One region of the Pseudocitrobacter sp. CD920760 genome, then DNA from elsewhere that is predicted to be linked to it. Evidence: predicted binding sites of a transcription regulator. Region 1 holds the regulator's gene; each other region holds the start of a gene.

Region 1 (4,214 bases):
AGGCGCAGGGCCGGAATCATCAACATAACGGTGATGATAAACAGGGTGGCAAAGATGGCCTGCCATTCAAAATGATGCAGGATCCAGCTTCCCAGTAACGGTGCCAGCGCCGGAGAAAGCCCGACCAGCGGCATGATGGTGGCAAAAATACGGTTAGTCCGCTGTGCCGGAAAATAATCCGTCACCATAGCCTGCCAGGTCACTGCCGCAGCGCAGACTCCAACGGCTTGTACAAAACGCAGAATCAGCAGGGTGGTGGCATCACGAACCCACAGCATACCCAGACAGCCAAAGGCGAAGATGGTCAGACCAATCAGCAGAACAGGCTTGCGGCCATAACGATCTGAAAGCGGCCCCCAAAGCAGCTGCGCGAGAGCAAACCCGGCAAGGAACAGACTCAGGCTGGCGCTGACAGCCGCTGCCGGCGTTTGGAGATCGTTTTGAATCACGGCGAAGGCCGGAAGATACATATCGGTGGCCAAAAAGCCTAATACGCTCAGGCCGGCGAGCCAGACTAAAAATCCTTTCCCAGGTTGCATAAAAACGCCTTTTCTTGTTTTGGAAGAGGCTGAGAGTGTAGAGAGTGAAATTTGCCTTGTGAAACGCTAATATTTGCGTGTTGGTTTCAAAAAATTTGTGAGCAGAAAATGTGGTCTGAATATTCACTGGAAGTCGTGGATGCCGTTGCGCGGAATGGCAGCTTTAGTGGCGCGGCAAATGAGCTGCACCGTGTACCTTCTGCAATCAGTTATACGGTACGTCAACTGGAGGAGTGGCTGGCGGTTCCGCTGTTTGAACGTCGCCACCGGGATGTAGAATTAACCCCCGCCGGGGCATGGTTTTTGAAAGAGGGGCGTTCTGTTATCAAAAAAATGCAGATCACCCGTCAGCAGTGTCAGCAAATTGCTAATGGCTGGAGAGGGCAGTTGGCCATCGCGGTGGACAATATCGTAAAACCAGAGCGCACCCGACAGATGATTGTCGATTTTTATCGCCACTTCAGTGACGTAGAGCTGTTGGTGTATCAGGAGGTATTTAACGGGGTGTGGGATGCACTGGCGGATGGGCGCGTTGAGTTAGCGATTGGCGCGACGCGCGCGATTCCCGTGGGGGGGCGCTATGCGTTTCGCGATATGGGCATGCTGAGCTGGCAGTGTGTGGTAGCCCGTACGCATCCGCTGGCGCAGATGGCGGGGCCGCTCAGTGATGACGTGTTGCGCAACTGGCCGTCGCTGGTGCGCGAAGATACGTCACGTTCGTTACCTAAACGTACTACCTGGTTACTGGACAACCAGAAGCGGGTCGTGGTGCCTGACTGGGAATCGTCAGAAACCTGCTTATCCGCAGGATTATGCGTTGGCATGGTACCAGAGCATTTTGCGCGACCGAAGATAGATAAAGGTGAATGGGTTGCTCTGGAACTGGAAAACCCGTTTCCCGATGCGGCCTGTTGTCTGACCTGGCAGCAAAACGACAGTTCACCGGCGCTAAGCTGGTTACTCGAGTATTTAGGGGACAGTGAAACGCTGAACAACGAATGGTTGCGAACGCCCGATTCGAGCGTCCGCAAAGAGGCTTAACGGCGGTAATCGCGGAACGGGCCGTCGGCCACGGAACGGCGTTCAATCAGGCGCGGGTGCACTTCAATGGACTGCGACTCTTCGCGTTTACTGACAATTCGGTCCATCAGCATATTGAAGGCGGTTTCCCCGAGGGAATCCTTCGGCTGGTGGATGGTGGTCAGCGCCGGGGTAAAGAAACGCGAGTTGCGCACGTTGTCGTAACCAATCAGCGAGATATCCTGCGGCACGCGCAGCCCCATTTCGTCTGCGGCGCACAACGCGCCCATCGCCATGACATCGCCACCACAGAAGATAGCGGTAGGGCGCGGATTCTGGGACAGTATTTGCTGCATCGCGCGATAGCCGGATTCCGGTTCGAAATCGCCCTGCACAATCCAGTTTTCCGGCACCTTGATCATCATCTCTTCCATGGCTTTCATAAAGCCAGCCAGACGACCTGCGCCGGTATTGCGCTCCAGCGGGCCTGGGATCACGCCAATTTCGCGATGCCCACGTTCCACCAGATAACGACCAGCCATATAGCCGCCTTCGAAGGCGTTATCGATAACTGAGTCGGTAAAGTCAGCTTTCGCTTCGCCCCAGTCCATAACCACCATCGGAATATGACGGTACTCTTCCAGCATCTGCAGCAGCGAATCCGGATATTCGGAACACATCACCAGCAGGCCGTCCACGCGCTTCTGCGCCATCATGGAGAGATACGCGCGCTGTTTTTCAAGGTTGTTCCACGCATTCCCGAGGATCAGGGTATAGCCTTTCTGGAAGCAGTTCTTCTCAACGGCTTCAATAATTTCTGCAAAGTAGGCAGCTTCACTGCTGGTCGCCAACAAACCAATGGACTTGGTGTGATTGACCTTCAGGCTACGGGCCACGGCGCTGGGAGAGTAGTGCAATTCTTTGATTGCCGCCCACACCGCTTCACGCGTCTCTTCGGCGACAAAACGCGTCTTGTTAATCACATGTGATACAGTTGTAGTGGAAACGTTTGCGCGCTTCGCTACATCTTTAATAGTTGCCATTCCATCTCACTCCAGACCCGGGCCTGCCCCTGATCGATTCAATACGAAAACGTTTGCCTTCACTCACCCTGGCGCAATGTTATAAATTGCGGTTCGCCGGGAAAACGACACAGGACGACAGGAGGGGGTCAATGGCCGATACACTTTTTAATAAGCGTCGAATTTTGTCTTATCTTTGCCAAAAGTGGAAGCGCAAAATCGGTTATTGCGTGAAATCCGGGAAGATTTTTGCGAATAAGTGTGCAAAAATGACATAGCTCACTTTTGGTGTGGGGATAATAAGGAGAAAAATTGATGAGTACCGAACTGAAGATGTCAATTACCACCACGGTTATTACGCTGGCGCTGATCGTGGCTGCCGCGCTGACCGCCGTCCTGCATTAACCCATCCTAAAGGGAGAGGCTGCTCTCCCTCTCTGAGATTGTTATCAATTCAGCAAAAATATTTTGCTAATTTGTTCACTTCTGTTTTTTTGTGATTGATGTCATGCTTTTGCTATCTGTTGTCACGCCGCCCTGCGTTTGCGGCAAACCGGAGTCAAAGCATGAAAGTGAATTATCCCTTACTGGCGTTAGCCGTAGGCGCATTCGGGATAGGTACCACCGAATTTTCGCCGATGGGGCTATTACCCGTTATTGCCAAAGGGGTTGATGTCTCGATTCCTGCCGCAGGTATGTTGATCAGCGCCTACGCCGTAGGTGTCATGGTTGGCGCGCCGCTGATGACGCTGCTACTCTCACATCGCGCACGCCGCAACGCCTTAATTTTCCTGATGGCGATTTTTACCCTGGGTAACGTCCTTTCTGCTATCGCCCCGGATTACACCACGCTGATGCTGTCACGCATTATAACCAGCCTCAACCACGGCGCGTTCTTTGGTCTGGGGTCGGTGGTTGCCGCAAGCGTGGTGCCAAAACATAAACAAGCCAGCGCGGTAGCGACCATGTTTATGGGGTTGACCATCGCCAATATCGGTGGCGTTCCGGCGGCCACGTGGCTTGGGGAGACCATCGGCTGGCGCATGTCGTTCCTGGCGACGGCAGGGCTGGGCGTAATTGCAATAATCGGCCTGTGGTTGTCGCTGCCGAAGGGCGGGGCGGGTGAGAAACCAGACGTGAAACGTGAACTGTCGGTGCTGGTACGCCCACAGGTATTGTCTGCGTTGCTCACGACCGTACTGGGCGCTGGGGCGATGTTCACGCTCTATACCTACATTTCTCCGGTTCTGCACACCATCACGAATGCGACGCCTGCCTTTATCACATTAATGCTGGTACTGATTGGCGTGGGCTTCTCAATCGGTAACTATCTTGGCGGTAAATTTGCTGACCGTTCAGTGAGCGGTACGCTGAAAGGTTTTCTGCTGCTGTTGATGCTGATTATGCTGGCGATCCCGTTCCTGGCGCGTACGGAAATCGGCGCGGCGTTCAGTATGGTGGTGTGGGGCGCGGCGACCTTTGCGGTGGTGCCACCATTGCAGATGCGCGTAATGCGTGTTGCGCACGAAGCGCCGGGGCTCTCTTCTTCGGTAAACATTGGCGCGTTTAATCTCGGCAATGCGCTGGGTGCCGTAGCTGGTGGCGCGGTGATCTCCGGTGGACTGGGTTACAG
Region 2 (4,214 bases), 2.1 Mb from region 1:
CAGCGCCTCAAATCGCCCAGGTTTATCCTGACCCACAACATACAGCGTGGTTTTGCAGCGAAGGGCATCCGGTAACGCCGCGAGCGCTTCAATCGAGCGATCCACGCCTTTTCGGCTGAAATCGGAACCGACCTGAAGCAGCAGGAAATCGTGTTCGCCAATACCGTTTTTCGCGCGATAAACCGCGCGGGCGTCGGGAATTTGCTGACTATATTTACGATCCGGGTAAATCCCCGGCGGCAAAATATGAAAGCGCTCAGGTTCGGTTTGATAATGCTTCTGGAAATCGGCGATTTGCTTATTCGTCAGCATCAATAGTTGCGTTGGTTCGCCTTTCTCAAACGTGGCGCGTTCAAACGCCGCATAGTGACGATAGCGGGCCGTCAGGCGATAGAAAAAGCCTTTCTCCTGCGCCACTTTCTCGGCATAACAAACGTCGGCGGCGTAATACACATCCAGACCCGGCATTTTATTGAAACCAATAATACGATCCGCCGGATGCGCTTTCAGATGCGCCTGCACCCACGCGTAATACTCAGCGTTGCGCCCGTGGTTGGTCCGCGATTTCACCGGAACGGTGATCAGTTCAAACTCAGCCGGGCAGTCGCCCTGCCAGGATTGCGTATAAACGCGTACGTGATGACCGCGCGCCGCCACGGTTTGAGCAATGCGCAAAAAATCGCGCTGCAGGCCACCGAACGGAAAATATTTATAGAGACAGAAGGCGACAATCATAGCGCCTCTCCCGACGGCAACATTTTCTCCGTTGCCGCAATCACATCGGCAGCAGGAATAACGGACATATACTTTTTATTGCGATCGAGCTGCGAGCGCGGCGGCATCGCCTGATAATTCCCGGCCCAGAACTGAATAATGTCTTCGGTCCACGGACGCCAGAAAACATGGTCAGTCGCGCCAAACAGACAAATCACCGGCGTTTTTACCGCAGCGGCAATGTGACCGGGTGCCGAATCGACACCAATAAACAGTACGGCATGGTCGATTAACGCGCCCAGTTCGGGAAAGCGCGTTTTACCCGCAAGGCCCGTCACCGGGCGAGATGCACACTGTGCCGCGATATCTTCTACACAGGCGAGGTCTTCCGCGCCGGGCCCGGAGGTCAACACCACCTGATAGCCACGCTGCTGGAGCGAATCGATGACCTGCGCGAATTTATCGTTATCCCAGCACTTGAACGGCTGGCGCGCGGTCGGCTGAATGACGACATAGTTGTCACCCACTCCGAAAGCATCCAGTTGCTGTCGCATACGCTCCCAATGTTCCGGCGCATAGGGCATGGATGTTTCCTGACAGGTTTGGGTTAACCCCAGCGGTGCCAGCGCAGAAAGGTTGCGTAGCACGCAGTGTTCGCCCTGAAACGGCGCAAGATGGGTAAAGCTTTTTTTCCAGAATGCCGACTGGCGATGGGCGAAATCCTGGGAGATTTTGACATTGGCGTTCAACAAACGCACCAGCACCGCAATCATCCATTGATCGGTCAGATTGACAATCAGGTCATACTGATTCGCTCGCAGGGTTTTCACCAATCCGTAAAAATTCGCTATTTTCGCGGTTGCCGCTGTGCCTTTATTGCTGATGCCATATAACGCATTGATTTCCGGATTTTCCGAAATAATGGGGATCGTATCCTGATACAGCAGCATATCGATTTTCGCATCAGGGTAATTACGTTTCAGCGTGCTGATAACTGGCGTAGTCAGCAACATATCCCCATGAAAACGCATTTTAATAACCAGAATTCGGGTGAACGTTTTTTCCACAAGCGGCTCTTTATGATGATAATAACCAGTCGGAATTGAAAAAAAGGCACGCTACCGCCCCAGGCTCACAGTTACCTGAATACTGACGTCGTGCTCTAATTGCGGCTTAGTGTATCACTTATTCCTAAGCAAACCGAATTGAATATTTTTTAACCTTGCTTAAGTATATTCTCTGTTAAAACAATGAGTAATATGATTGCATAAGTGATTTTGTTTAAGGGCAAGACCGTTGGGTCGCACCGGAACAACCTCAATTAATCATATAAAAAAGCAAATATAGTTTAACGTTTAATGGCGCAAAGGCATTTTTCCCGCTAAATCAGCTCAAATCGGCAAAAATGATGGTAAAGGTTGGGCTAAATACTTAGAATCCTCAGCACATTCCTAAGCCAGCTGCGTACTATGCTCCAATTGCTCTACACATCACTCCTCTACCTTATTCAGCCTTTGATCTGGATACGGCTTTGGGTGCGTGGACGTAAAGCGCCGGCATACCGCAAACGTTGGGGCGAGCGCTACGGTTTTTATCGTAAGCCGCTGACGCCGGGCGGCATTATGCTGCACTCGGTTTCCGTCGGCGAAACGCTGGCCGCCATTCCGCTGGTGCGCGCACTGCGCCATCGCTATCCCGACCTGCCGATTACCGTGACCACTATGACGCCAACCGGCTCTGAGCGCGTCCTTTCCGCCTTCGGCAGCGACGTACAGCACGTTTATCTTCCTTACGATCTCCCGGACGCCATCAGCCGTTTTCTCGATAAAGTCGACCCCAAGCTGGTGCTGATCATGGAGACCGAGCTGTGGCCGAACCTGATTGCCGCACTGCATAAACGTAAAATCCCGCTGGTGATTGCCAACGCACGCCTGTCTGCGCGCTCTGCGGCGGGTTATGCCAAACTCGGCAAGTTTGTGCAGACGCTGTTGCGCCGTATAACGCTCATTGCCGCGCAAAACGAAGAAGACGGCGAACGGTTTATTGCGCTGGGTGCAAAACGCAATCAGCTCTCGGTTACCGGCAGCCTGAAGTTTGATATCTCCGTGACGCCACAGCTGGCGACGAAAGCCATTACCCTGCGCCGCCAGTGGGCGCCGCATCGGCCGGTATGGATTGCCACCAGCACGCACGAAGGCGAAGAGAGCATCATGCTGGAAGCGCATCAGCAACTGCTGAAAACCTTCCCCGACCTGCTGTTGATTCTGGTCCCGCGCCATCCGGAACGTTTCCCGGACACCATCAATCTGGTGCGCCAGGCAGGTTTAAGCTTTATCACTCGCTCCTCTGGCGAAGTTCCTTCGGCGGGCACCCAGGTTGTGGTGGGCGACACGATGGGCGAACTGATGCTGCTTTACGGTATTGCAGACCTCGCTTTTGTGGGCGGATCGCTGGTTGAGCGTGGTGGTCATAACCCGCTGGAAGCGGCGGCGCACGCCATTCCGGTGCTCATGGGGCCACACACGTTCAACTTTAAAGACATCTGCGCGCGTCTCGATCAGGCCAGCGGTCTGATCACGGTGACCGACGCCGCGTCGCTGGCGAAAGAGATTTCCTCTTTACTGACCGACGAAGATTATCGTAACTTCTACGGTCGACACGCAGTTGAAGTGCTCTACCAAAACCAGGGCGCGTTACAGCGCATGCTGCAACTGCTGGAACCTTATCTGCCACCCAGAGCGCACTGAGGCTGTCATGCAAAAACGGGCGATTTATCCAGGCACGTTCGATCCCATCACTAACGGACATATCGATATCATTACCCGCGCGAGCAAAATGTTCGATCGGGTGATTCTGGCAATTGCCGCCAGCCCCAGCAAGAAACCGATGTTTGATCTCAATGAACGCGTCGCGCTGGCACAACAGGCGATTGCGCATCTGGATAACGTAGAAGTTGTCGGTTTCAGCGATTTGATGGCCAACTTTGCTCGCGATCGGCAGGCCACTATTTTGATTCGCGGCCTGCGTGCGGTGGCGGATTTTGAATATGAAATGCAGCTGGCGCACATGAACCGTCATCTGATGCCGGCACTGGAAAGCGTGTTTTTGATGCCGTCAAAAGAGTGGTCGTTTATCTCCTCTTCTTTAGTCAAAGAGGTGGCGCGTCATCAGGGCGATGTCACCGACTTTCTGCCGCCTAACGTCCATCAGGCGTTAATGGAAAAACTCAAATAGCCGTTTGCCGGATGACGTCATCCGGCTCGCAACCCACTCATTTCTGACACTGACGACAATAAAATGTCGCGCGCTGTGCGTGTTTGGTGGCGATAATCGGCGTTCCGCAAACCCGACACGACTCTCCCTTGCGACCGTACACCTGCAACTCCTGGGCAAAGTAGCCCGGCTTACCATCGCTTTGCAGAAAGTCTTTCAGAGTGGTTCCGCCCTGTTCAATCGAACGCAACAAGACCGCCTTAATGGTGCTTACCAGCAGCGTGCAC
Region 3 (4,214 bases), 2.0 Mb from region 1:
CCGCCGCTTTTTGCAGCGCAGCGGGCAGGCGGTCGGTGAGCATATTGACCGCGATATGCGACCCGGCGCGATAGCCCACCGCCGCGCCGATAAAGGTGAAGGTCACCATGCAGATAATGGCAATCGGCTCCGGCCAGGATTCGCCCCGGTTAAGTACATAGCGAGAGAAAATGCCTACCGGGATGACAATGGTCATCAGCAGCAGTGACAGCCCGGCAACCCACATCGCCAGCATGTAAAGCCGGTCCATTGCACGCGAAAAATGCTCTGACATAGGGCCTCCGCTACTGGACATCAGCAATGGCGTTCATCAGGTCCTGATGCTTTTCGCCATACGCTTTTCGCACCGGTTCCGTGGCCTGAACAAAGAAGGTTTTGTCGATTTCGTGGAACTGCACGCCACCCGCTTTCATCTTCGCCAGCGCCTGATCGTTATAGGCTTTCCACAGTTCACGCTGCTCCAGCTGCGCTTCATGGGCCAGGGTGATGATTTTTTGCTGATCGTCCGCGCTCAGTTTGTCCCACTTCACTTTCGAGTAGAGCAGCATTTCCGGGGTAATAAAGTGGCCGCTCAGGGTGTAGTTTTTGGCGACGGGCAGGTAGTTATGGGCGATAAACGTCGGCGGATTATTTTCCGCGCCGTCAATCACGCCCGTTTGCAGGCCGCTGTATACCTCACTCACGCCCATCGCCACCGAGTTCGCCCCCATATCTTTTAGCGTCGCCAGCGCAACCGGGCTGCCCTGCACGCGGATCTTCATGCCCTTGAGATCTTCCGCCTTCAGCACCGGCTCTTTGGTGATGAGATTACGCGTACCGGAATCCATCCAGCCGAGGAAGACCAGCCGTGATTTCGGATTGTTAGTGAGCTTGTCGCCAATCTGCTTGCCGATATCGCCGTCGATCACCTTATGCATATGATCTTCATCGCGAAAAACATAGGGCAGCGTGAAGACTTCGATATCGGGCAAAATCGCCGCGACCGGGGCCATCGATACGCGGATCATGTCGATCGCCCCCATCTGCGCCTGCTCGATCATCTGCTTCTCATCGCCCAGCACGCCGCCGGGAAAGACTTTAATCTCCAGCTTGTCACCGGTTTGCTGTTTGAGTTTGTCCCCCATGTGCTGCACCGCCACCACGTTCGGGTAGCCTTCGGGGTGAACATCAGCGGCTTTGATCACCTGCGCCGAGGCGTAAGAGGTAAACAGGAGAGTGGCGGTTGAAAGGCACAAAGCGGCCACGAATGGCTTAACAGTCATCTTCATCGGTCGGCTCCAGCGGTATTTTTGCGGTAAGAGATAAAACGTTGTTTTAGTTTTCCGCTTAAAAACTAGACGGGAAGTGCGAGGTGGGCGGTGAGATAACTCACAAAAGAAACAATTTCGAAACGCGATTTTAACGATGTGATAACGATATTTCAGGACAGATCACATAATCTGCCCTGACAAAAACTAATGGCTTTTACGCAGCAGGTAGCGATACGGCAGGGTGTCAGTCTCTTTGGCAATCAATTCATGTTCCATGAACGTGCAGAAACCGGGAATATCGCGGGTGGTTGCCGGATCGTCGGCAATAATCAGCAGCGTTTCGCCCACGGGCATCGTGCGCACGGTTTTGCGCACCATCATTACCGGCTCCGGGCAACGGAGGCCAAGGGCATCTAAAGTATGGTTTGGGCTGGCGAACAGATCGGTCATTGTGGTCTCACCGTAGAAAAATCGGCCTTAGTTTACGCCGTGATTTCTGTGACGCAAGTCAGGTTAACGATTGCGTGAAAAACAACCATTGCAATGCCGCACGGAAGCAGTATCATTCGCTCCCTTATCGCGCAGGTAACGATAAGAATACGAACAGTTTTATTGGGTTCCCTCACCCCAATCTCTAAAAAGGTACAATATGACTCCCTTTACATCCGTACAGCGCAAGCACGCGCTGGTTTGGCTATCGCTATTCCATTTGCTGGTTATTATTTCCAGTAACTATCTGGTGCAGTTGCCAGTTTCTGTTTTTGGCTTCCACACCACCTGGGGCGCGTTCAGCTTTCCGTTTATTTTTCTCGCGACTGACCTCACCGTGCGCATTTTCGGCGCGCCGCTGGCTCGACGCATCGTCTTTGCGGTGATGCTCCCCGCGCTGATGGTCTCCTACGCTGTTTCATCACTTTTCTATATGGGTGAATGGCAAGGCTTTGCCGCGCTGGCGAGCTTCAACCTGTTTGTCGCCCGTATCGCCGCCGCCAGTTTTATGGCCTACGCGCTGGGGCAGATCCTCGACGTGCATGTCTTTAACCGCCTGCGCCAAAGCCGTCACTGGTGGCTTGCGCCGACAGCCTCGACGCTGTTCGGTAATATCAGCGATACGCTGGCCTTCTTCTTCATCGCCTTCTGGCGCAGCACCGACCCGTTCATGGCGCAGCACTGGGTGGAAATCGCACTGGTCGATTACTGCTTTAAAGTGCTGATCAGCATCATCTTCTTCCTGCCGATGTACGGCGTGCTGTTAAACATGCTGATGAAAAGGCTGGCAGACAAATCCGATTTGTCAGCAATGCAGCCAGGTTAAAGGTTCGTTTTCCGAGTTGTGATAAGATGGGTGAATGAGCCGTTAATGGCCGTTTATCGAAAGGAAGAAGTCAATGCGCAAATTGGTGAAATACGTTGGTATTGGCCTGCTGGTTGCCGGGCTGGCAGCCTGTGACAACAGCGATACCAAAGCTCCGGCACAGGGTGCGGCGGCAGAGAGCAACGCCTCCGGGCAGCCGATTAACCTGCTGGATGGCAAGCTGAGCTTCTCATTACCCGCGGATATGACCGACCAGAGCGGAAAAATGGGTACCCAGAGCAATAATATGCACGTCTACTCTGATGCGACCGGGCAGAAAGCCGTGATCGTTATCGTGGGTGACAACACCGATGAAGACCTCGGCGTGATGGCGAAACGTCTGGAAGAGCAGCAGCGCAGCCGCGACCCGCAGTTGCAGGTCGTGACCAATAAATCCATTGAGGTGAAAGGCCACACGCTGCAACAGCTGGACAGCATCATCTCTGCTAAAGGCCAGACCGCGTACTCTTCCGTTATCCTCGGCAAAATTGATGGCAAGCTGCTGACCATGCAGGTTACCCTGCCGGTAGATAATCAGCAGCAGGCGCAGACTGCCGCTGAGAACATCATCAATACTATCGTTATCAACTAATTAGTCTGCTGACGACGCGGCCTTCGGTTGTTCAACCGGAGGCCTTTTTTTTAGCCGCCACCCCAGCAGCAGCGCAATCGCCACCAGCCCGGCAGCGGCCAGGTAAATCGTCGATACGCCCATCCACGCCATCATCAGCCCGGCGAGCGGCCCGGTGATCCCGAGCGATAAATCCATAAACACCGTATAGGTGGCCAGCGCGGAACCCTGGTTTTGCTGCGGCACGGCCTTCACTGCCACTACACCAAGCGCCGGGAAGACCAGCGAGAAGCCTGCTCCCGCAAAGAAGGTACCGATTTTCGCCATCAGCGGTGTATCGGCGATGCCCACCAGCAACAGGCCGATAATCTCAACCGTAAAGCAGATCATTGCCACGTTCAGCCCGCCCAAACGGTTGATGCCGTTGGGGAACAGCAGACGCGTGCCGACAAATGCGCAGCTAAAGAGCGTGAGCGCAAAGGCTGCGCCATCCCAGCCTTTGGCATCATAAAACAACGTAATGAAGGTCGCGATAACGCCGAAGCCCGCCGAGGCCAGCGCCAGCGCCATGCCGTAGGGCCAAACGCGCCCGAGCACCGCGCGAAACGACATCACTTTGCCCTTCGCCGCTTTCACTTCCGCACGCGGCAGCGCACAAATCACCGCCAGCGCGGCAACCGCCATAATCACCAGCGCCAGCCCGTGCAGGCCGCCGTACTGATAGCAGAGCACGCCGAGCGGCGCGCCCATCGCCATCGCCCCGTAGGTCACGATGCCGTTCCAGGAAATGACGCGCCCGATATGCAGCGAGCCCACCACGCCAACGCCCCACAGCGTGGAGCCGGTGCCGGCAAAGCTTTGTCCAATCCCCAGAATCACACGCCCCAGGCACAGCAGCACCAGGCTTACCATCGGCCAGCCACCGCCCATCGCCGCCAGCAAATAACTCAGGCCGCTGAGAAAACAGCCGCACAAACCAAACACCACGATTTTCTTCGGCCCAAGCTGGTCCGCGTAGCGCCCGGCGTGAGGGCGACTT
Region 4 (4,214 bases), 2.6 Mb from region 1:
AGCAGCGGGATGGAGAGCACACCGGCAAGGGTAATCGCCCCGCGCACCCCGGCGAAGGAGGCAATGGCCAGCTCGCGCGTTGACCAGCTCCCGAACTCCATCGGTTTTTTCTTCAGGAAGCGTTGGCTGAAGCGCTGCATCGTCCACAGCCAGCCAAAGCGTACCAGCATCAGCGCCGCATAAATCAGCAGAATGTCGGTAAACAGCATCCAGATTTCAACGTTCGGATCTGCTTCTGCGGCCACCAGCGATGTTTCGAGAATGCCGGGTAATTGCAGGCCCAACAGCAGGAACACCATGCCGTTAAACACGAACTCCAGCATCGCCCAGGTGCTGTTGGCACGCAGACGCATCGCCAGCGGCGCGGTACGCATCACGCCGGAACGGGTGATGGTCATCCCCGCCGCAACCGCCGCGAGGATACCGGAAACGCCGACGTGTTCCGCAATCAGATAAGACGCGAACGGCAGCAGGAACAGCAGCACGATTTGCGTTGCAGGCTCATCGCCGCCCCAGCGGCTCAGGAAGCGCAGCGAGCGACCATACAGCCAGCTGACCACAAAACCGGCCAGGATGCCGCCAATCGCCACTTTCATAAATTCCAGCGTCGCGCCGCCAACGGTAAAGACCATCGTGCCCATGGCAACTGCCACGGCAAATTTCAGCGAGACCAGGCCAGAAGCATCGTTCATCAACGCTTCGCCCTGCAAGATGCCCATGATTTTCTTCGGAATGCGCCCTTCACCGACAATCCCGGAGAGCGCCACCGCATCGGTCGGCGACAGCACCGCCGCCAGCGCGAACGCAGGCACCAGTGGGATCCCTGGCACCAGCCAGTAAATCAGGAAACCAATACCAACCACCGTCACCAGCACCAGCGCAAGGGCCAGGCCGAGGATTTCGCGCCCGTGTTCAAGGAACTCGCGGGTCGGCGTTTTCCAGCCATCGGCGAACAGCAGCGGCGGAATAAACAGAACGAGGAACAGCTCCGGGTCGAACTCCACGTGCAGGCCGAAGGTCGGCCACGCCAGCAGCGCACCGATGGCGATCTGCATCAGCGGCAGCGGCACCTGAAATGGCAAGACACGGGTTACAACCCCGGAGAGCGAGACCACGAGGGTCATGATGAGTATGGTGAAGAATATTTCCATGCGATCCCTGTTTGCAGCGTTGTCTTATTATATGGAACGTAAAATATGAAGCGTCATGCCTCTGTATCATACGCATACCAGAGTAACGCAAAAGGAAACGAGACGATCCTTAAAATGAAAAAAAATGGGCAGCTTTCGCCACCCATTTCTTTTAAGGCCCGAACGATTTAAATCGCCCAGCCGCCCGCATAAAACGCCACCAGCGCCACCGCAATCACGATAGTGCCAACGTTCAGCTTACGCCATTCGCCCGATACCACGCGGCCAATCACCAGCGTAGCGAAACCAATCATAATGCCGGTCACGATGTTACAGGTCAGCACGATGAAAACGGCGGTAATCAGGCCAGACATCGCATCAACAAAGTCGTTGAAATCGATGCGCGCCACGTTGCTTAGCATCAGCAGGCCGACGTACATCAGCGCCGGAGCGGTGGCATAGGCCGGAACCAGGTAAGAAAGCGGAGAGAGGAACAGGATCAACAGGAACAGAACGCCGACGGTGATCGCCGTCAAGCCCGTTTTGCCGCCCGCCGCCGTACCGGCCGCAGATTCGATATACACTGCCGCTGGCGCTGCGCCAACAAACGCGGAGAACACGCTGCTCAGGGAGTCAGTGGTCAGCGCTTTGCCGCCGTTGATGATCTGCCCGTCTTTGTCCAGCAGGTTAGCCTGACCCGCTACGGCACGAATGGTGCCGGTGGCATCGAACACCGCCGTCATCACCAGCGCCAGTACGCTTGGCAGCACGATCGGGTTGAGCGCGCCCATAATATCCAGGCTGCCAATCAGGGAGTTACCGTTGTCATCGCTCAGAGAAGGCATGGCGAAGAAACCGGAGAAGTGTACATTCGGGTCGAAAATCAGGCCGACAATCGACACACCGATGATGGTCAGCAGGATGCCGCCCGGTACTTTCAGTTTTTCGAGGCCGATAATCATCGCCAGACCGACCAGCGACATAATCACCGGGAAGCTGGCGAAGTGACCCAGCGCAACCGGCAGACCATCCAGCGGGTTCTTAATCACCAGGCCAACGCCGTTTGCCGCAATCAGCAGCAGGAACAGGCCGATACCGATACCGGTGCCGTGCGCGATGCCCTGCGGCAAATTGCGCAAAATCCAGCTACGGATGCCCGTCGCAGAAATAATGGTGAACAGAACCCCCATCAGGAAGACCGCGCCGAGCGCGACCGGAATGCTGATATGCTGGCCCAGCACCAGACTGAACGCGGTGAACGCGGTCAGTGAGATAGCACAGCCAATAGCCAGCGGCAGGTTCGCCCACAGGCCCATCACGATGGAGCCGACACCCGCCACCAGACAGGTGGCTACGAAGACCGCAGCAGGCGGGAAGCCCGCTTTGCCCAGCATCCCCGGCACGACGATAACGGAATAGACCATCGCCAGGAAGGTGGTAAGACCGGCGACAATCTCCTGACGAACGGAGCTACCACGAGCAGAAATTTTAAACCAGGCGTCGAGTGAACCGCCGGTACGCGCTGAAGGCGTAGACATAGAAAACATCCCCTGAAAATTTTTATCATTCGTTCGCATACGTGGTGGAGCATCCACTGACAGTTAAACGTCATCTCCTTGTGCTTAAACCTCGCGGCAAAGGGGAGCCGCAAAAAAGCAAACGTTTAACTCCGCGCATACAAAACGGTTGAGCGTTACCTTCCACGCTGCACATGCAGAATGGGTACTTTCTGGACGACTCCGGCAAATTGACTAAGCATAAAACGTCAAAAATGCCAGAAGAAGGCGTCAGAATTTTAAGGCAAACGATTATCTGGTTTTTATGGCACCATTTTCAACTGATGTTTACGCCATTTCGCTAAATTTCGCTTATGACGATGAAGAAATCGCCAACCTGTGCGCAAACGTTATCGTTCATGCGCAATCCGACAACAATTTCGTTGCAAATCGGGCGCTACTCGCCGGGCAGAGAAAAGGGACCGCCCTTTTCAATCGCCTGCTGCCAGGCCGGACGCGCTTCCACACGCGCCTTCCATGCGGCGATATTGGGCAGAGACGGTATCCCGCCGCGAGAAAGCAGCGCAAACAGTGGAAAACTCATCTGGATGTCCGCCATGCTCGGGTTTTCCCCCGCAAACCACGGCGTTTTCGCAAGATGCGACTCGATAAACCCGGCATGCGTGGCAATCTGATTATTCAGCCAGGCTTTCTGAACGCCCGTTCCCAGCACTTTTCCCACCGTGCGCAACCCCAACGGCACCGGGGATTTGCCCAGCATCTGCAAAACCAGCTTGATCATCATGAGCGACATCAACGAGCCTTCGGCATAGTGCAGCCAGAAGCGATACTGCAATTTGCCTTCGATATCCTGCGGTTTAAAGCGGCTTTCGGGATCGCCGATTTCCTGGAGATATTCGAGGATCGCGCCAGATTCAGCGATAACGTGGCCGTCATTCTCGACAATCGGCGATTTACCCAGCGGATGGATTTTTTTCAGAGAGTCAGGAGCCAGCATATCAGCCCCGCGCTGATAGCGGATAATCTGGTAAGGCAGGTTCAACTCTTCCAGCGCCCAGAGCACGCGCTGCGAGCGGGATTGATTCAGATGGTGGACGGTTAACATGGTTTTCTCCGCAGGTTTGTTCAAATTAACTATAGGAACAGACGGCAATCCCCGTAAAAATTGCGGCGAAAAAAACGTCAATCCGACTGGCGAACAGGGGGAGGAGAGGTAGACTTAAAGTGTCAGCACAAACCGGAACCTCCAACCCGTAGCTCGACCGAGGGATGCTGATGTCGGGGGAAACCCTCCCATGAACCAGTGGGATAGAGCGAAAGACAAAGACCGGAACATACGAAAGCGCCCAGTTGTGGCGCTTTCGTTTTTTATTCGTCTTCCAGCAGGCGTGCGCCCGTTCCTTCTTCCCCCAGTTTGTCGCCAGGGTTGCGCAGCGGGCAGTCACGCAGCGACATACAGCCGCAACCGATGCAGCCATCAAGCTGATCGCGTAGCGCTTCCATCGAGTGAATGCGTTTATCCAGCTCCTGACGCCACTGAGTGGTCAGCCGTTTCCAGTCTTTTTGC

The links. Region 1 encodes PurR, which represses purine synthesis genes. Its sites were predicted from a motif close to CANGCAAACGTTTGCNTG; they were not measured.
Region 2: a site for PurR is predicted at 1,842-1,859, ahead of rfaQ (lipopolysaccharide core heptosyltransferase RfaQ). Genes of this name have one in related genera too.
Region 3: a site for PurR is predicted at 1,760-1,777, ahead of tusA (sulfurtransferase TusA). Genes of this name have one in related genera too.
Region 4: a site for PurR is predicted at 2,928-2,945, ahead of AC1MKH_RS01480 (NCS2 family permease). Genes of this name have one in related genera too.

Annotation. Positions count from the first base shown of each region.
Region 1 covers NZ_CM173490.1:2,901,256-2,905,469, reverse strand. Annotated here, with positions in the region: gene punC (purine nucleoside transporter PunC) at 1-539, opposite strand, end outside; gene punR (DNA-binding transcriptional activator PunR) at 648-1,580, shown strand; gene purR (HTH-type transcriptional repressor PurR) at 1,577-2,602, opposite strand; gene cydH (cytochrome bd-I oxidase subunit CydH) at 2,897-2,986, shown strand; gene AC1MKH_RS13565 (MFS transporter) at 3,148-4,214, shown strand, end outside.
Region 2 covers NZ_CM173490.1:5,043,599-5,047,812, forward strand. Annotated here, with positions in the region: gene AC1MKH_RS23775 (glycosyltransferase family 4 protein) at 1-735, opposite strand, end outside; gene rfaQ (lipopolysaccharide core heptosyltransferase RfaQ) at 732-1,781, opposite strand; gene waaA (lipid IV(A) 3-deoxy-D-manno-octulosonic acid transferase) at 2,184-3,461, shown strand; gene coaD (pantetheine-phosphate adenylyltransferase) at 3,469-3,948, shown strand; gene mutM (bifunctional DNA-formamidopyrimidine glycosylase/DNA-(apurinic or apyrimidinic site) lyase) at 3,986-4,214, opposite strand, start outside.
Region 3 covers NZ_CM173490.1:4,879,891-4,884,104, forward strand. Annotated here, with positions in the region: gene AC1MKH_RS23025 (TRAP transporter small permease) at 1-274, opposite strand, end outside; gene AC1MKH_RS23030 (TRAP transporter substrate-binding protein) at 285-1,268, opposite strand; gene tusA (sulfurtransferase TusA) at 1,455-1,700, opposite strand; gene AC1MKH_RS23040 (7-cyano-7-deazaguanine/7-aminomethyl-7-deazaguanine transporter) at 1,900-2,565, shown strand; gene AC1MKH_RS23045 (DcrB family lipoprotein) at 2,639-3,196, shown strand; gene AC1MKH_RS23050 (MFS transporter) at 3,197-4,214, opposite strand, start outside.
Region 4 covers NZ_CM173490.1:318,993-323,206, reverse strand. Annotated here, with positions in the region: gene AC1MKH_RS01485 (Na+/H+ antiporter) at 1-1,151, opposite strand, end outside; gene AC1MKH_RS01480 (NCS2 family permease) at 1,319-2,668, opposite strand; gene AC1MKH_RS01475 (glutathione S-transferase family protein) at 3,084-3,752, opposite strand; gene soxR (redox-sensitive transcriptional activator SoxR) at 4,016-4,214, opposite strand, start outside.